DNA from 2 places in the Streptomyces sp. NPDC013157 genome. Region 2 is predicted to be linked to the other one. Evidence: riboswitches for the same ligand, from Rfam matches in the RefSeq annotation. Region 2 holds a riboswitch; the other holds the start of a gene.
What was found. Region 2 has a riboswitch for cyclic di-AMP ahead of ACFY6U_RS30325 (transglycosylase SLT domain-containing protein). Riboswitches for the same ligand answer to the same signal wherever they lie in the genome.
Positions count from the first base shown of each region.

Region 1 (7,829 bases), on a different contig from region 2:
GCCGCCGCACCGGCCGCCACCGTCAGCCAGGCCGCCACCGTGACCCACACCAGCACCCGCCCCGGCCACCTCGGCCACGCGCCGCCGACCGCGGCCGCGACCGACAGCGTCGCCGTCGCCGTCATCCCCATCGGGAACACCGTCGACCAGCGGCGCACGTCGTAACGCGGGCGGGGCCACGCCACCTCCGCGGCCAGCAGGACGACGTACCAGGCCAGGTCCAGGACCAGCAGCGCCACCGTCACCACGCGCAGGACGCCCTGGTCGTCGTCGTTCCACAGGTACAGCCGCGCACTGTCGGCGGCCAGCAGCCGTGCACCGGCCAGCGCCGAGATCGCGAGCGCGCCGCCCGCCACCCACTGGTCACCGGGCCCCTGGGCGATCTGCCGCCACTCGAACCGGGGCACGGCGAGCCCGTACATCGCCAGCCCCACCCAGAACAGGACCAGCGAGAGGTGTGCGAGCCATGCCGTGGTCACGGCCGCCGCCAGCGTCGCACCCAGCACGGCCGGCCCCTGCGTGGCCACACAGGCCAGGAACACCGCGCCGGGCATCCGCGGCTTCCAGTGCCGCACGACGAGGACCAGCAACGGCAGCCACAGCGCCACCGACAGCGCCAGCAGGGCCTCGGCCAGGGTCTGCCACCCGAGCGCCGAGAACCGCGTCCCCAGCACCGTCGTCGCCGCCACGGCGGTGAGCGCGCCAGGCGTCCGCGCCTCCCGCGCCCACCGCAGGCGGTCGCGCGCCAGCCGTACGACGAAGTCCGCCGCCAGCGCCGCCCACATCACGCAGGCCAGTACCAGCGCCACCCGGGACACGGTCTCGGCGCCCGCCAGGTGCAACCCCACCGACATGATGCCGGTGGCCATCACGGCGGCCCCGGCCGCCGGCAGACGCTGCGCCCACCAGCCGCGGAGGGGTGAAATGCCGGACATGCCCCTGATGCTAGGGAGCGCCGCCCGCTGGACGAGCGGGGCACGCGCGCGTGCGGCCCGAAAACGGCGCCGACCGCGCGAGCCGTACGGTCGCGGCGGACGGGAGCGCGGGGGGATGTGGGGGGATGTGGGGGAGCGGCTGCGGGTGCGTGGCGGGCGGCGGGCGCCGCTGTGCGTGCGGGGCCGGCGAAGAGAAGCGGGAGGGGGCGCCCCCGGGGTGGTGGGCGCCCCGTCGGGTCAGGCCGGGCGCACCACGCTGTGGATGATCGACTCGCCGCCGTAGTAGATCGACTCCTCCCGGACGTAGGCGCCGGGCTTCGGGGCGTGGATCATCATGCCGTTGCCGATGTAGATGCCGACGTGGCTGACGTCGTCGTAGAAGAAGACCAGGTCGCCGGGCTGGGCGTCGGCGAGGGGGACGGTGGTGCCGGCGTTCACCTGGTCGTAGGTGGTGCGCGGCAGGGAGACGCCCGCGGCCTTCCAGGCGGCCTGGGAGAGCCCGGAGCAGTCGTAGGAGCCGGGGCCGGTGGCGCCCCAGACGTAGGGCTTGCCGATCTGCGCGCGGGCGAAGGCGATCGCCTTGGCGGCCTTCGTGGCGTAGGCGGAGGACGAGCTGCTCGACGTGCCGGAAGAGGAGCTGCCCGACGCGGTGGACGACGACGTCGCCCGGTCGGCCGCCGCGGCCTGCTGCTTCGCCAGCTCCGCCGCCTTGCGGTCCGCCGCTTCCTGCTGCTGCTTCTCGATCGCCGCGAGCCGGGCCTTCTCCGCGGCCGTCAGCTGGGACAGCAGCTCCCGCGCGGAGGCCAGCTTCGTCTGCACGGTGGTCTTCGCGGTCTTGAGGTCGTCCTGCGTCTCGGTGAGCGACTCGAGGCTCCGGGTGGCCTCCTGCCGCTTCTTCATGGTCGCGGACTGCTGGGTGACGTAGTCGTCGACCGCGCCCTTCTGGCGCGCGGTCAGGCGGCTCATCAGCTGGTCCTGGTCGAAGTAGCCCTGGGGGCTGTCCGCGAGCAGGAAGGTCGCCGTGTCGGGAACGCTCGCCCCGGTCCGGTACTGGGCCGCGGCGAACGAACCCAGTTCCTCACGCGCCTTGTTGAGCCGGTCGGTGCGTCTGGCGACGTCGTCGAGCAGGGTGTCGACCTGCTTGCGCTGACTGCCGGTCCGCTCCTTGGCGGCGTTGTACTTCTCGGTCGCCGACTCCGCCTGCCGGTAGAGGGCGTCGACCTTCTTCTCGACCTCCTCCAGGCTCGGCTTGCCGTCCGAGGAGGGCGCGGCCTCGGCCGTCTGGGAGAACAGGGCCATGGAGGTGAGGGCGGCGGTGGCCAGTGCGGGGGTGCGTATGCCTGCCGCGCGTGTTCCTGACGGCCGGGACTTGCGGTGCGACGCCAACGGGGGCGACTCCTTCCAGCGGTCCGCCTACCGAGTTAGCTGTCGGGTTCGGGCGGGTGGTTCGGAAGGGTTGCCCTACGGTCCGTTCCCCGGAGGGGAGTCGGGACCGATTCACCCCGGGATCGGTGTGGGTCCCCGGCTCCGGATGCGCGGTGGCGCCCCGGACTCGGCGGAGGCCGTGCGGCCCGGCGACGTTCGCCGGTGGGGGTCGTACGGCCTGCCCGGCACGCTAGCCAACTCGTGTGGTCTCTGTGAAGTTTGATGTGCGATATGCCCGATACATTTTCGTGACCTTGGCGTCGGGATTTGTTCAGGCGGGGTGATCCGGGACGTTATGGGTGACTTGCCGTGGATTGTTGAGAGGTTCGTGGTGGGCCTTCGCGGCCGTGTGACGCGCGTCGACCTGCTGTGACCGAACGGATCTGTTCGGTCACCGGGGCGAGTTTTCGGGGCGGCGGCCGGTTGTCGGTGGGGCGCCCTAGACTCGGAGAGCGATGAGCAGCCTCTTTGACGACAGCTTCCTGGCGAGCCTCCAGGCCCCCCGCGGCCATGACGAGGAACCCCCGCCGCCGCCCGAGGACGAGCACGCTCCGGAGTCGATTCCGGACGATCTGTTCGGCGGGAAGTTCGACGTGCCCCCGGACCGGGACGCCTACTACCGCGACGGCGCCGCCCGCCCGGCCCTGGACCCGGCCGCACTCCTGGAGGGGCTGAACGACAACCAGCGGGCCGCCGTCGTGCACGCCGGCTCCCCGCTGCTCATCGTGGCCGGCGCCGGTTCCGGCAAGACGCGCGTGCTCACCCACCGCATCGCCCACCTGCTCGGCGCGCGCCATGTGCACCCGGGCCAGATCCTCGCGATCACCTTCACCAACAAGGCCGCGGGCGAGATGAAGGAGCGGGTCGAGCACCTCGTCGGCCCGCGCGCGAACGCGATGTGGGTGATGACCTTCCACAGCGCCTGCGTGCGGATCCTCCGGAGGGAGAGCAAGAAGCTCGGCTTCACCTCCTCCTTCTCGATCTACGACGCGGCCGACTCCAAGCGCCTGATGGCCCTGGTCTGCCGCGACCTGGACCTCGACCCCAAGAGGTTCCCGCCGAAGTCGTTCAGCGCCCAGGTCAGCAACCTGAAGAACGAGCTGGTCGACGAGGAGGACTTCGCCGCCCGGGCGAGCGACGGCTTCGAGAAGACCCTCGCCCAGGCCTACGCCCTCTACCAGTCGCGGCTGCGCGAGGCGAACGCCCTCGACTTCGACGACCTGATCATGACGACGGTCAACCTGCTGCGCGCCTTCCCGGACGTCGCCGAGCACTACCGCCGCCGCTTCCGGCACGTCCTGGTGGACGAGTACCAGGACACCAACCACGCCCAGTACGCGCTCGTGCGCGAGCTGGTCGGCACCGGCGCGCACGACGAGAGCACCCCGCCCGCCGAGCACGACCTGCCTCCCGCCGAGCTCTGCGTCGTCGGTGACGCCGACCAGTCGATCTACGCCTTCCGGGGCGCCACGATCCGCAACATCCTGCAGTTCGAGGAGGACTACCCGAACGCGACGACGATCCTCCTGGAGCAGAACTACCGCTCCACCCAGACGATCCTCTCCGCCGCCAACGCGGTCATCGAGCGCAACGAGTCCCGCCGCCCGAAGAACCTGTGGACCAACGCGGGCGCGGGCGCGCAGATCACCGGTTACGTCGCCGACACCGAGCACGACGAGGCGCAGTTCGTCGCCGAGGAGATAGACCGTCTGACGGACGCGGGCGAGGCGAAGGCGGGCGATGTCGCCGTCTTCTACCGCACCAACGCGCAGTCCCGTGTCTTCGAGGAGATCTTCATCCGCGTCGGCCTGCCCTACAAGGTCGTCGGCGGCGTCCGCTTCTACGAGCGCAAGGAGGTCCGGGACGTCCTCGCGTACCTGCGGGTGCTGGCCAACCCGGAGGACTCGGTCCCGCTCCGGCGCATCCTCAACGTCCCCAAGCGCGGTATCGGGGACCGCGCGGAGGCGATGATCGACGCCCTTGCCCAGCGTGAGAAGATCAGCTTCCCGCAGGCGCTCAGGCGCGTCGACGAGGCGTACGGCATGGCCGCGCGGTCGACGAACGCGGTGAAGCGGTTCAACACGCTGATGGAGGACCTCCGTACGGTCGTGGAATCCGGCGCCGGACCCGCCACGGTCCTGGAGGCGATCTACGAACGCACCGGTTACCTGGCCGAGTTGCAGAGCTCGACGGACCCGCAGGACGAGACCCGCATCGAGAACCTCCAGGAACTCGCCTCCGTGGCACTGGAGTTCGAGCAGGAGTCCGGCGAGGGAGAGCAGCCGGGCGGGCTCGCCGACTTCCTGGAGCGGGTGGCCCTGGTCGCCGACTCCGACCAGATCCCCGACGAGGACGAGAACGGCGACGGCGTCATCACCCTGATGACCCTGCACACCGCCAAGGGCCTCGAGTTCCCGGTGGTGTTCCTGACCGGTATGGAGGACGGCGTCTTCCCGCACATGCGCTCCCTCGGCCAGACCAAGGAGCTCGAGGAGGAACGGCGCCTCGCCTACGTCGGCATCACGCGCGCGCGGGAGCGGCTCTACCTCACGCGGTCGGCGATGCGCAGCGCCTGGGGCCAGCCGTCGTACAACCCGCCCTCGCGCTTCCTGGAGGAGATCCCGGGCGCGTATCTGGAGTGGAAGCGGACCGGGGCGACGGCGCCGGTCTCCTCCGGGCCCGCCGCGGGCGTGGCGGCCTCGCTCTCCTCGACCCGCTCGCGCTCCTCGGCGTCGGGCGCGTCCGGCTTCGCCACCCGGCGGACCTCGGAGAAGCCGGTGGTCTCGCTGGCGGTCGGCGACCGCGTGACCCACGACCAGTTCGGCCTCGGCACGGTCGTCGCGGTGAAGGGCACGGGCGGCAACGCGGAGGCGACGATCGACTTCGGCGACGCCAAGCCGAAGCGGCTGCTCCTTCGGTATGCGCCGGTGGAGAAGCTGTAGTGGAGAAGGCGTAGCGGCGAAGGCGCGGTACCGGGCCCCGCTGCGGCGGGGCCCGCCGGTATCGGCCGGCTCAGGTCGGGTCGAGCCCGTGGCTGCGCAGCCACGGCAGCGGGTCTATGGCGGCGCCGCCGGCCGGCCTGACCTCGAAGTGCAGGTGCGGGCCAGTCGAGTTGCCGGAGTTCCCGGAGTACGCGATCGGGTCGCCGGCCCTCACCGTCGTACCCGCGGCGACGCGGTACGACGAGAGGTGGCAGTACCACGTCTCCGTGCCGTCCTTCGCCGTCACGATCATCATGTTGCCGTAGGCACTGTTCCACTTGGTGGAGACGACGCCGTCGGTCGCGGCCATCACCGTCGTGCCGTAGGAGACGGGGAAGTCGATGCCCGTGTGGACGGACATCCAGTTGACGCCGGCCTGGCCGAAATAGGCGCTGAGGCCTTTCTGCGTGACCGGCAGCACGTACTTCGGGCGCAGCCGCTCCTTGCGGGCCGCCTCCGCCGCCGCCTTCTTCTTCTCGGTCTCCTGCTGGGCCTTGAGGTCGATGCGCTCCTGCGTCCGGCTGGCCCGGTCGGCGAAGTCGTCGGCGCCCGCCGAGAGCGTCCGCAGCTGGGCGTCCAGCTTGCTGTTGGCGGCGGACGGTTTCACCGACTGCGCGTCGGAGGCGGAGGCGGTGGTGTCCTTGCCGTCGTCGGTCAGGCTGCCGACCGAGGCGGCCGCGATTCCGGCGACCCCCATCACGCACACGGAGGGCACGGCGACGGTCAGCAGGGCCGACCGCTTGGGAGGCGTACGGCGGCGGGAACGCGCCCCCGCGCGGGAGCCTGCGCGAGTCGCGGGCGTGGCCGGGGTGACCTCTTCCTGGTCCTCCAGCAGTGGCGTTACTGCAGGCAGTTCACCGGTCGCGGCCGGCTCCGTATCGTCCGGGGAGTCCACCGTGGACTCCTCGAACGCGTCGTGTCCGCCGTACTCCCCGTACTCCGCCTGCTCCCCGTACGGCCCGTGCTCCGCCTGGTCCGCGTGCTGCTCGAAGTCCGCGTAGGGCTCGTGCTGTTGCCCGTGTTCGGGTTCGGGGGCCTGCGCCGGGGTGCCGTCGGAGTTCCACTGCGTGGCGTCGTACACGCCGGTGTCGAAGGCCTGGGTGCCCCACTCCCACTGCTGGGTCGCACCGGCCATGCCCGACTGGTCGGGCTGGAGCCAGGCGTTCGCGTCCCAGTGGCCGCTGGTGTCGGCGGCCGTGCCCTGCGCCGGGACGGTCCATGCGGTGCTGTCGTAGGCGCCGGAGTCGTAGGCGGCGTGGTGCTGGGCCGCGTACGGGTCGTAGTTCAGCGTCTGGCCGCCGGAAGTCTGCCACTGCGTGGTGTCGTACGCCCCGGTGGCCTGGCCCTCGCCGGGGAGGCTGCCGAAGAGCGGGTCGCTGTGGAACGCGGTACCGGTGGCGGTGTGGTCGCCGTACGTGGTGAAGTCGCCGTACTGGGCTTCCTGCGTGCCGTACGGCGCGTAGTGCGCCTCATCGGCGTCGGAAGCCGGGGCCGGGGTGGTCATGGTCCCCGACGGGTGACGGTCGTTCACCAACTTCTCTTTCGCCTCGACAACAGGGGCTGCCAGAGCAGTGCGGCGACTGTACCCGGCGGTATGCGGGCGCGACAATCTTCAACAGGTTTCGCTGTTTCGGGAAACGGGCATTCGGCCGTGTTTCGGGGGACGACGGGCGCGGGTTTGGCCTTGTGTTCGAGGAGTGTTCGAGGTGAGTGGTGGTCCTCGGCGGTCCCCGACGGCCCCGGCGACCCCGAACCGGGCGCTCCGGTACGTCCTCAGGCCACCGTCAGGCCGCCCGCGATCCGCTCTTCCGGATGTGTTTCGTCGAGGGCCTGCCGTATACCGGTCGCGACCGCCGGGTGGACGGGCAGGGCGAGGTGGCCGATCCCGGTCACCCGCACGTTCGTCGCCATGAGGTCGGGATGGTCGATGCGGGCCGTCTCCACCGGCTCCATCAGTGAGTCGAGGTCGCTCCAGAAGCTCACGAACCGGGTACGGCAGCCGGGCGCGGGCCGGGTCAGGTCCTCGATGACGTCCGAGCCGGGGCGCATCTGCCGCACGATCGGGTGCGCGTCCGCCAGCGGCGCCACCCGGGTGCCGGAGTGCGGGGTGCCGAGCGTCACCAACGTGCGGACGCGCAGGTCACCGCCGAGGCGCTGGACGTAGTAGCGGGCGATCAGCCCGCCGAGGCTGTGCCCGACGATGTCGACCCGGCCGCTGCCGGTGCGCTCGCAGATCTCCTCGATGTGCCGGCCGAGAAGCTCGGCGGCGGTGCGGATGTCGCAGGTCAGCGGCGAGTAGTTGAGTGACTCGACGCGCTGGCCGCCGTGCTGGGCGAGGGCGCGGCGCAGCAGGACGAAGACCGAGCGGTTGTCGATGAAGCCGTGCAGCAGTACGACCGGCGGGGCCGCCCGGACCGGCAGCCGGGCCGTGCCGTCGAGCGTCGCGGACGGTGCGGGCGGTACGGCTGACCGGCGCTCGGGGGTGAGG
Region 1 is NZ_JBIBAK010000013.1:96,364-104,192, forward strand. It holds gene ACFY6U_RS33125 (tellurite resistance/C4-dicarboxylate transporter family protein) at 1-935, opposite strand, end outside; gene ACFY6U_RS33130 (NlpC/P60 family protein) at 1,173-2,321, opposite strand; cyclic di-AMP (ydaO/yuaA leader) riboswitch at 2,329-2,503, opposite strand; gene pcrA (DNA helicase PcrA) at 2,816-5,302, shown strand; gene ACFY6U_RS33140 (M23 family metallopeptidase) at 5,373-6,872, opposite strand; gene ACFY6U_RS33145 (esterase/lipase family protein) at 7,115-7,829, opposite strand, start outside.
Region 1: another riboswitch for cyclic di-AMP. It lies ahead of ACFY6U_RS33130 (NlpC/P60 family protein); the one in region 2 lies ahead of ACFY6U_RS30325 (transglycosylase SLT domain-containing protein).

Region 2 (7,829 bases):
AGGGATCACCCTCGGGGACCTCGAAGGGGGTCAAGGGGGGCATGGGGTGGCTGCCTCGCTCTCATCCGTGCCGCGCGGGGGACGGCCATGTGGCGACGTCGCTATGGCGTTGCGCGGCATTCCATGTGGTCGCGCCACACGTTACGGGTGAGTTGCCTGTCGTGACAGTGTCTAAAGAGTTCGCAATGTCCTAATAGGCCTTGCTGGAGTAGGCAATTCCGGCTTAGCGTCCTTTGGGGGACACGGACGGGGTGGGTCCGGTCCGTAGAGGGGGACACGTGGGGGGACCCGTGGCCAGGAATGCCGTCAGCGTGCCGTTCGAGGCGGACCGCGACGTGCCGGGCCTGATCGTCAAGTTCGGCGACTATCCGCTGCATCACGGCGGGGTCGGCGCGATTCGCAGTCTGGGCCGCCTGGGCGTTCCCATGTACGCGATAACAGAGGACGCGTACACGCCGGCGGCTTCGTCCCGTTATCTCAAACGGGCGTTCGTGTGGCCGACAACAGGCGCCGAGGAACCGGACCACCTCGTCGAGGGACTGCTGCGCATCGGCCGCCGCATCGGCCGTCCGGCCGTGCTGATCCCCACCGACGAGGAGGCCGCCGTCCTGATCGCCGAGCACCAGGACGCGCTCGCCGACCGCTTCCTCTTCCCGCGCGTCGACCCGGGACTGCCCCGCCGGCTGGCGAGCAAACAGGGCCTGCACGAACTGTGCGTGGAACACGGCATCCCGAGCCCGGCGGCCGCCTTCCCCGACTCGTACGACGAGATCGTCGACTTCGCGGAGAAGGCCCGCTTCCCCATCGTCGCCAAGAACCGTGAGGCGTTCGTCCGGCGCAAGCAGCCCGCCGTCAACGGGACGACGCGGATCGCCACCCGGGAGGGGCTGCTCACCCTCGCCCGTGACTGGGGCACCCATCCGGGTGTCATCCTCCAGGAGTACCTCCCGAGGGAGGAGGCCGAGGACTGGATCGTGCACGCCTACTTCGACGCCGACTCCACTCCGCGCGCCCTGTTCACAGGAGTCAAGGTCCGCTCCTGGCCGCCGCACGCCGGCATGACCGCGAACGCGTACGTCGTCGACAACCCGGAACTCGCCGACCTCGCCGCGCGTTTCATCAAGCAGATCGGCTTCACCGGCATCATCGATCTCGACCTGCGCTACGACCGGCGCGACGGCCAGTACAAGCTGCTCGACTTCAATCCGCGCATGGGCGCCCAGTTCCGGCTCTTCGAGAGCGAGTCGGGGGTGGACGTCGTCCGCGCCATGCACCTGGACCTGACCGGGCGCCGCGTCCCGGAGGGGGAACAGCGGGCCGGCCACCGGTACGTCGTGGAGAACATCGACCTGCCCGCCCTCCTCGCCTACCGTCGCAGCGGCTACACGACGCCGCACGCACCGAAGCGGCCGAGCGGGACCGAGTTGGCCTGGCTGGCGGGTGACGACCCGATGCCGTTCGTCACGATGCTCGCCCGCTTCGTGCGTCCGGGCGCGAAGCACCTCTACCAGCTGTGGCGCACCAACCGCCGCGGCTCCAGCAACGCCACGAAGTAGGCACCACGTTCCTGGGGGGAGGGACTTCGTGATCGAACCGGTAGCAGTCATCGGTGCGTGGCCCTTCGGCCTGTCCACCGCCGCTCATCTGCGGGCGCGCGGCATCCCGGTCCGGGTCTTCGGCGACCCCATGGTCAGCTGGCGCGACCACATGCCGGCCGGGATGATCCTGAAGTCCTCCCCGGCCGCCTCCAACCTGGACTGCCCGCAGCACGGGCACACCCTCGCCGACTACTGCGACGCCGCGGGCGTCCGCCGACTGGTGACCGACGAGGACGTCATCCCGGTGGAGACCTTCATCGGCTACGGCGAGTGGTTCCAGCAGAAACTGGTGCCCCGACTGGAGCGGGTCCGGGTGGTCTCCGTGGACCGGCACAAGGTGGACCGGCACAAGGCGGACCGGCACAACGCGCAAGGCTCGGCGGGTTTCGAACTGAAGCTGGACTCCGGGGAGTCGTTCACGGCCCGTGCGGTCGTCGTCGCCACCGGCCTGTCCGGGCTCGCCCGCCTCCCCGCCGAGCTCGCCGAGGCGGGCGCCGACGGACCCGCGGGACCGGTCTCGCACAGCTCCCAGCACCACGACCTGACCCGTTTCTCCGGCAAGGACCTGATCGTCGTCGGTGCCGGGCAGTCCGCGCTGGAGACGGCGGCCCTCGCCGCCGAGGCAGGCGCCCAGGTGCGGGTGGTCTCGCGAGGGCGAGGCAAGGTCGCCTTCGGCGCCCCGCCCTGGGACCAGCCGAAGCTGCGCCCCGAGTCGCCGTTCGGCCGTGCCTGGTCCCTCTGGGCCCTGAGCTACTACCCGCACCCCTACCGCTACCTCCCGGCGCAGGCCCGCCACTACCTGGTCCGCCGGGTGCTCGGCCCGCTCGGCGCCTGGTGGCTGCGCGACCGCTTCGAGGGCAAGGTCGAGGTCCGCGAGGTCGCCGCCGTGACCGGCGCCGAGACCTCCGCAGGCGCCCCGGTCCTCACCGTCCGCACCCACGACGGCGGCACCGACCGCCTCACCGCCGACCACGTCATAGCCGCCACCGGCTATCGCGTGGACACCGCCGCGATGGCCTTCCTCGGCCCCGGGCTGCGCACTCGTGTCGCCGTCACGCGCGGCGCCCCGAGACTCGGCGCCGGATACGTCTCCTCCGTACCCGGCCTCTACTTCACGGGCCTCCCGGCGGCCGCGTCGTACGGTCCTGTGATGCGGTTCGTGTGCGGTACGGAGTTCGCCTCTCCGCGCCTGGCCAGGCACCTGGCTGCGGCCCACGTCTGACACCCCGGGGCCGAACCGTCACCCGGCGCCCGCGAGGTACAGCCCCAACAGCCCCTGCACGCTGTCCAGTTGCACGGCATCGCCGTCTCCGTCGAACCAGAGTCCGAGCCATGGGACCTCTTCGACGTACAGCGCACCGCCGGCCGGGCCCCGGGGCAGCTGCCGGGCATCTCGGAAAACATCACGCCCGCTACTGACAGCGGCCCCATCACGGATACGGCGGGCGCCACTTGAGGCCGAAACGCACGGTGAGTCCCCGGGCCGTGCTGTCCGTATTCTCTGATCATGGTCGCACCCTCCCCGTACTCACTGATCGCCACCGACCTGGACGGCACGCTGCTGCGCGGCGACGACACCCTCTCGGAACGGTCGCTCGCCGCCCTCGGGCGGGCCGGCCGGGCCGGAGCTCAGCACCTCGTGGTGACCGGTCGCCCGGCCCCGAGAGCGCGCCCGCTCCTCGACGACCTCGGCTGCACGGGACTCGCGGTCTGCGGCCAGGGCGCGCAGGTGTACGACGCCGGCGCGAACCGGCTGCTGTGGTCGGTCTCCCTTGACCGGGAGCTGGCGGAGACCGCACTCGGCAAGATCGAGGCCGAGGTCGGCCAGGTGTACGCGGCGGTCGACCAGGACGGCGTGGACGGGCTCACGCTCATCGAGCCGGGCTATCTGATGCCCCATCCCACGCTGCCCGCGCTGCGCGTCGCCCGGCGCGACGACCTGTGGTGCGCGCCCATCAGCAAGGTGCTGTTGCGCCACCACACCCTGACCGACGACGAACTGGCGACGACCGCCCGCTCGGTGGTCGGGTCGCTGGCGACGGTCACGATGTCGGGGCCGGGGACCGTCGAACTCCAGCCGTGCGGGGTGACCAAGGCGACCGGGCTCGCGCTGGCCGCCGACCGTCTGGCGCTGAGCCCCGGGCAGGCCATCGCCTTCGGCGACATGCCCAATGACATCCCGATGTTCGAGTGGGCGGCCTACGGGGTGGCGATGGCCAACGCCCACCCCGAACTCAGGGCGGTGGCCGACGAGATCACCACGTCGAACGAGGACGACGGCATCGCCGTCGTCCTCGAAAGACTCTTCGGGTGACGCGGAACGTCGATCAGTACGCGCCGTGGACGTTGTCGATCGAGCCGTACCGCGCGGCGGCGTAGTTGCAGGCGGCGGTGATGTTCGCGACCGGGTCGTAGATGTCGAACGACGTGCCGTCCACGTGGTACGCCTTGAACGTCGGGTCGATCACCTGGAGCAGGCCCTTGGACGGGATGCCCTTGGCCGCGTTGGAGTCCCAGAGGTTGATGGCCCGCGGGTTGCCGGAGGACTCCCGCATCAGGTTGCGGTATATGCCGTTGTAGGTGCCCGGGATGTGCTTCTCCGCCATGATCGCGAGCGACTCGCGGATCCAGCCGTCGAGGTTGTTCGGGTACCCGGCGAGGGTCGTCGAGGCCGTCGTGGTGGAGCCGGCGGCGGACGCGGTCGTGGCCCCGATGAGCGGGAGGGCGAGGACGGCGGCGCCGGTGCCGACGACGGCGAGCGTGCGGACGATGCGGTTACGGCGGGGACGGCGGTGCTGAACGGCAGCAGGCATGGCGAAGTTCCTCTCCGTCGCCTGCGAGGTGAGCTGTCGGGTTCGGGCTCGGGGAGTGCCCGGCCACATCGCCCGAAGGCGATGAGGCTTCACCCCTAGCCGTTCCGGAACGACGTCTGTTCTCTGACGTCGGCCGTCCGGTCCGGCGACTTACCTGGGTCTCCCGCTCCTGCCGTGCGAATGAACTCGTCGATGGGTCACTACGGGCGGCGGCAGGATTCGGCGTCCGCCCGGCGAGCCGGAACGTATGCGAGAGCACATGTCCGAAACAAGAGGCTGATTCACACAACGTGCTGATTGACCTTGATCTGTGCCGTATGGGGCACTTGATCCTTTGCTGCAGCCAACCCTCAACTGGCCCACGGGAAAAGGAAAGGAAGGGTCGCCCCGCAGGTCGTACAAGCCTTGCGGCATTCGGGCCCGCGTGACCTACTTCACGAATTCGCAATAACGGCAAAGCGGACATGATGGATTCATGGAATCCGCCTTTTTCATGGTTCAACAGAAAACTTCACCACTTGCATTCCCGTGGAATGCCCCCCGCGGGGGCGCTTCCGACGGCCCCGATGTGAGCATTTTCGGCGAGTAGTCCGAATTGTCGGATTAGATATATTTCCGGCATGCTCTCCGTCAACCCCTCCGTCAACTTCGGAAGCCACGGCTGTGTGCGCGTGTCGTCGGGCATGCCCAACGGGGAGGTTGAGGCGGATGCTTGACGGGGCCCGGCATCGAGCGTCGTTGCATGCGCGCGTGATTCTCGTCACGTTGAGACAGGGGAGGCGCGGAACCGGTAATCCCCGGTGCGCGTGTCCAACGCGAGGGCGGAACCTCCCCTGTGGTGTGCGTCGTTGTCATGGCGGCGGCCCCGGGCGAGGCTCGAACGTGTCGACGCTCCGTGAGCCGACGGGGTGAGGTGCGGGCGCCACGCGCGCGCAGGGATGCCGTTCTGCCGGCCGAGGGAATGACGGTCAAGGAAATGCGGAGCGAGAGGACGTGGGTCAACGGAACGCGGAGCTCGACGTGCGGGGTCTCGCGGAGGAGAGCAGACGGGCGTGGACGGGGGCGAGGTGTCGCCGTCCGTGCATGGTGTGCCCCTGCGGGCATGGGTGGGCGGTGGAAGGGGTACGCCCGGGCAGGTGACGTCGGCCGGGGAGGTGTGGCGGTTTCCGGGCGGCGGTCATCCGGAGGGTTCGCCGCCGGACGGGCCCTCGGGTGCCTCGCCGGATCCGGACCCGGCGCGGAGCCCGGTGCGGGACACGGCCTGGGCCTCGGTTCGGGACAACTGCCCGCACTTCCTGTTAAGTCAGCGGATGTCGGGTCGTATCGGCTGATCAAAAACATAACGGTCGTGATCCGATAGCGCCCGGGGTGTAACCGTGGGCGCTATCGGTGATCGAAACCTGACCGGATACGCTGACTTGAGTGATGGCAGCGACCTATCGACAAACCGTGTAATCGCCAGTAGACACCAGCAGACAGGAGACCCCTCGTGACCGTCGTCGGGCCGTTCGGGCTGAGCGTGCGGGACCAGGCTCTGGAAGCCGCTGTCCAGGCCGGATTGACGGCTGTCGAGGAAGGCTTGCTAGACGCCACCAAGAGCGAGGTCCCGTTCATCACGGAGGCCGCGCAGCACCTCGTGCGGGCCGGGGGGAAGCGGTTCCGCCCGCTGCTGGTCATGCTCGCCGCGCAGTTCGGCGACCCGTACGCCCCCGGTGTCGTGCCGTCGGCCGTCGTCGTCGAGCTCACCCACCTGGCCACGCTGTACCACGACGACGTCATGGACGAGGCCGCCGTGCGCCGCGGTGTCGACAGCGCCAACACCCGCTGGGGCAATTCGCTGGCCGTCCTCACCGGCGACTTCCTCTTCGCCCGCGCCTCCCAGATCCTCGCCGACCTCGGTCCCGAGGCGGTCCGGGTCCAGGCCCTCGCGTTCGAGCGCCTGGTGACCGGTCAGATCCTGGAGACGGCAGGCCCGTCGGACGGCCGTGACCCGGTCGAGCACTACCTCGACGTGCTCAGCGGCAAGACCGGCTCGCTGGTCGCGGTCTCCTGCCGCTTCGGCGCGATGCTGTCCGGCGCCGACGAGACGGTCGTCGACGTTCTCACCCAGTACGGTGAGCGGCTCGGCGTCGCCTTCCAGCTCGCCGACGACGTGCTGGACATCGCCTCCGACTCCCACGAGTCGGGGAAGACCCCGGGGACGGACCTCCGCGAAGGCGTGCCCACGCTTCCGGTGCTGCGGCTGCGGGAGCGGGCGGCCCGACTGGGGCTGGCCGAGGACATCGCCCTGTGCGAGCTGCTGGACTCCGACCTCACGGACGACGCGCGGCACGCGGAGGCCCTGGCGGCGCTGCGGGCGCACCCGGCGCTGGAGCAGGCCCGCCGGGACGCGGTTCGGTACGCGGAGGAGGCGCGGGCCGCGCTGGGTCCGCTGCCGGAATGCGACCCGAAGGTGGCACTGGTGGAGCTGTGCGACGCGGTGGTGCACCGAGCCGGCTAGCCCTCCGGCCGGCGTTGCGGGCTCCGGGCTCCCGGAAAGCAGCCTCCATGTGACTCAGGTCACATGCTTGGGCTGAGTCCAATCCGGGACGTGTTCCGTACTTCTCCGCAGAAGCCGACGCAGGGGGCGTCGGCTGACACAGGGGGAGAAAACGGAATCATGGTCATCGACGCAACGCGCCGCAAGAGCCTCGTCGCCGCTGCCATCACCGTCACCGTCACCGCTCTCGGCTGTACCGCCGTCCCGGCATCCGCCGCCACCGGCCACAGCGACACCAGCTACAGCCACACCAGCCACAGCTCCACCACCTCCGTCGTCCTCGCCGCCAGCCTGCGCGGTGCCAACGAGGTGCCCGTCGCCGGTGGGCCCGCCGTCGGGGACAAGGACGGTGCCGCGCTGGAGTTCATCCAGGTCAAGGGGGACAAGGTGACCGTCGCCGTGACCTGGCGCGGCACCGGCAGGCCCACCGACCTGCACATCCACCAGGGCGCCAAGGGAGCCAACGGCGGCGTCAAAATCGACTTCGGGAAGCTGCTGAAGAAGGCCAGGGGCCACAGTGTCGCGGGCAGCGTCAAGGTCACCGACAAGGCCCTGCTCGCGCAGCTCACCACCGACCCCGGAGCCTTCTACGCCAACCTGCACACCGCCGAGTTCCCCGGTGGAGCACTCCGCGGCCAGTTGCACGCCGTCGCCACGGTCTCCGACCTCAAGGGCGGCTTCCAGGCATCCGTCGTCACCGGCAAGCAGATCTACGAGTGCAAGCCCGCCGACGGCGGCGGCTACGCCTTCGCCCAGCGCGACGTCAGCGCCAAGCTCGGCGGCGGCATCCGCCACTCCTTCGTCGCACCGAACTCCGGTACCCCGCAGTGGGCCGCACCCGACGGCACCGCGGTCACCGGAGCCGTCCTGACCAAGACG
Region 2 is NZ_JBIBAK010000011.1:207,829-215,657, forward strand. It holds gene fahA (fumarylacetoacetase) at 1-34, opposite strand, end outside; gene ACFY6U_RS30310 (ATP-grasp domain-containing protein) at 312-1,556, shown strand; gene ACFY6U_RS30315 (FAD-dependent oxidoreductase) at 1,585-2,820, shown strand; gene ACFY6U_RS30320 (HAD family hydrolase) at 3,106-3,912, shown strand; gene ACFY6U_RS30325 (transglycosylase SLT domain-containing protein) at 3,926-4,411, opposite strand; cyclic di-AMP (ydaO/yuaA leader) riboswitch at 4,417-4,613, opposite strand; gene ACFY6U_RS30330 (polyprenyl synthetase family protein) at 5,901-6,911, shown strand; gene ACFY6U_RS30335 (CHRD domain-containing protein) at 7,071-7,829, shown strand, end outside.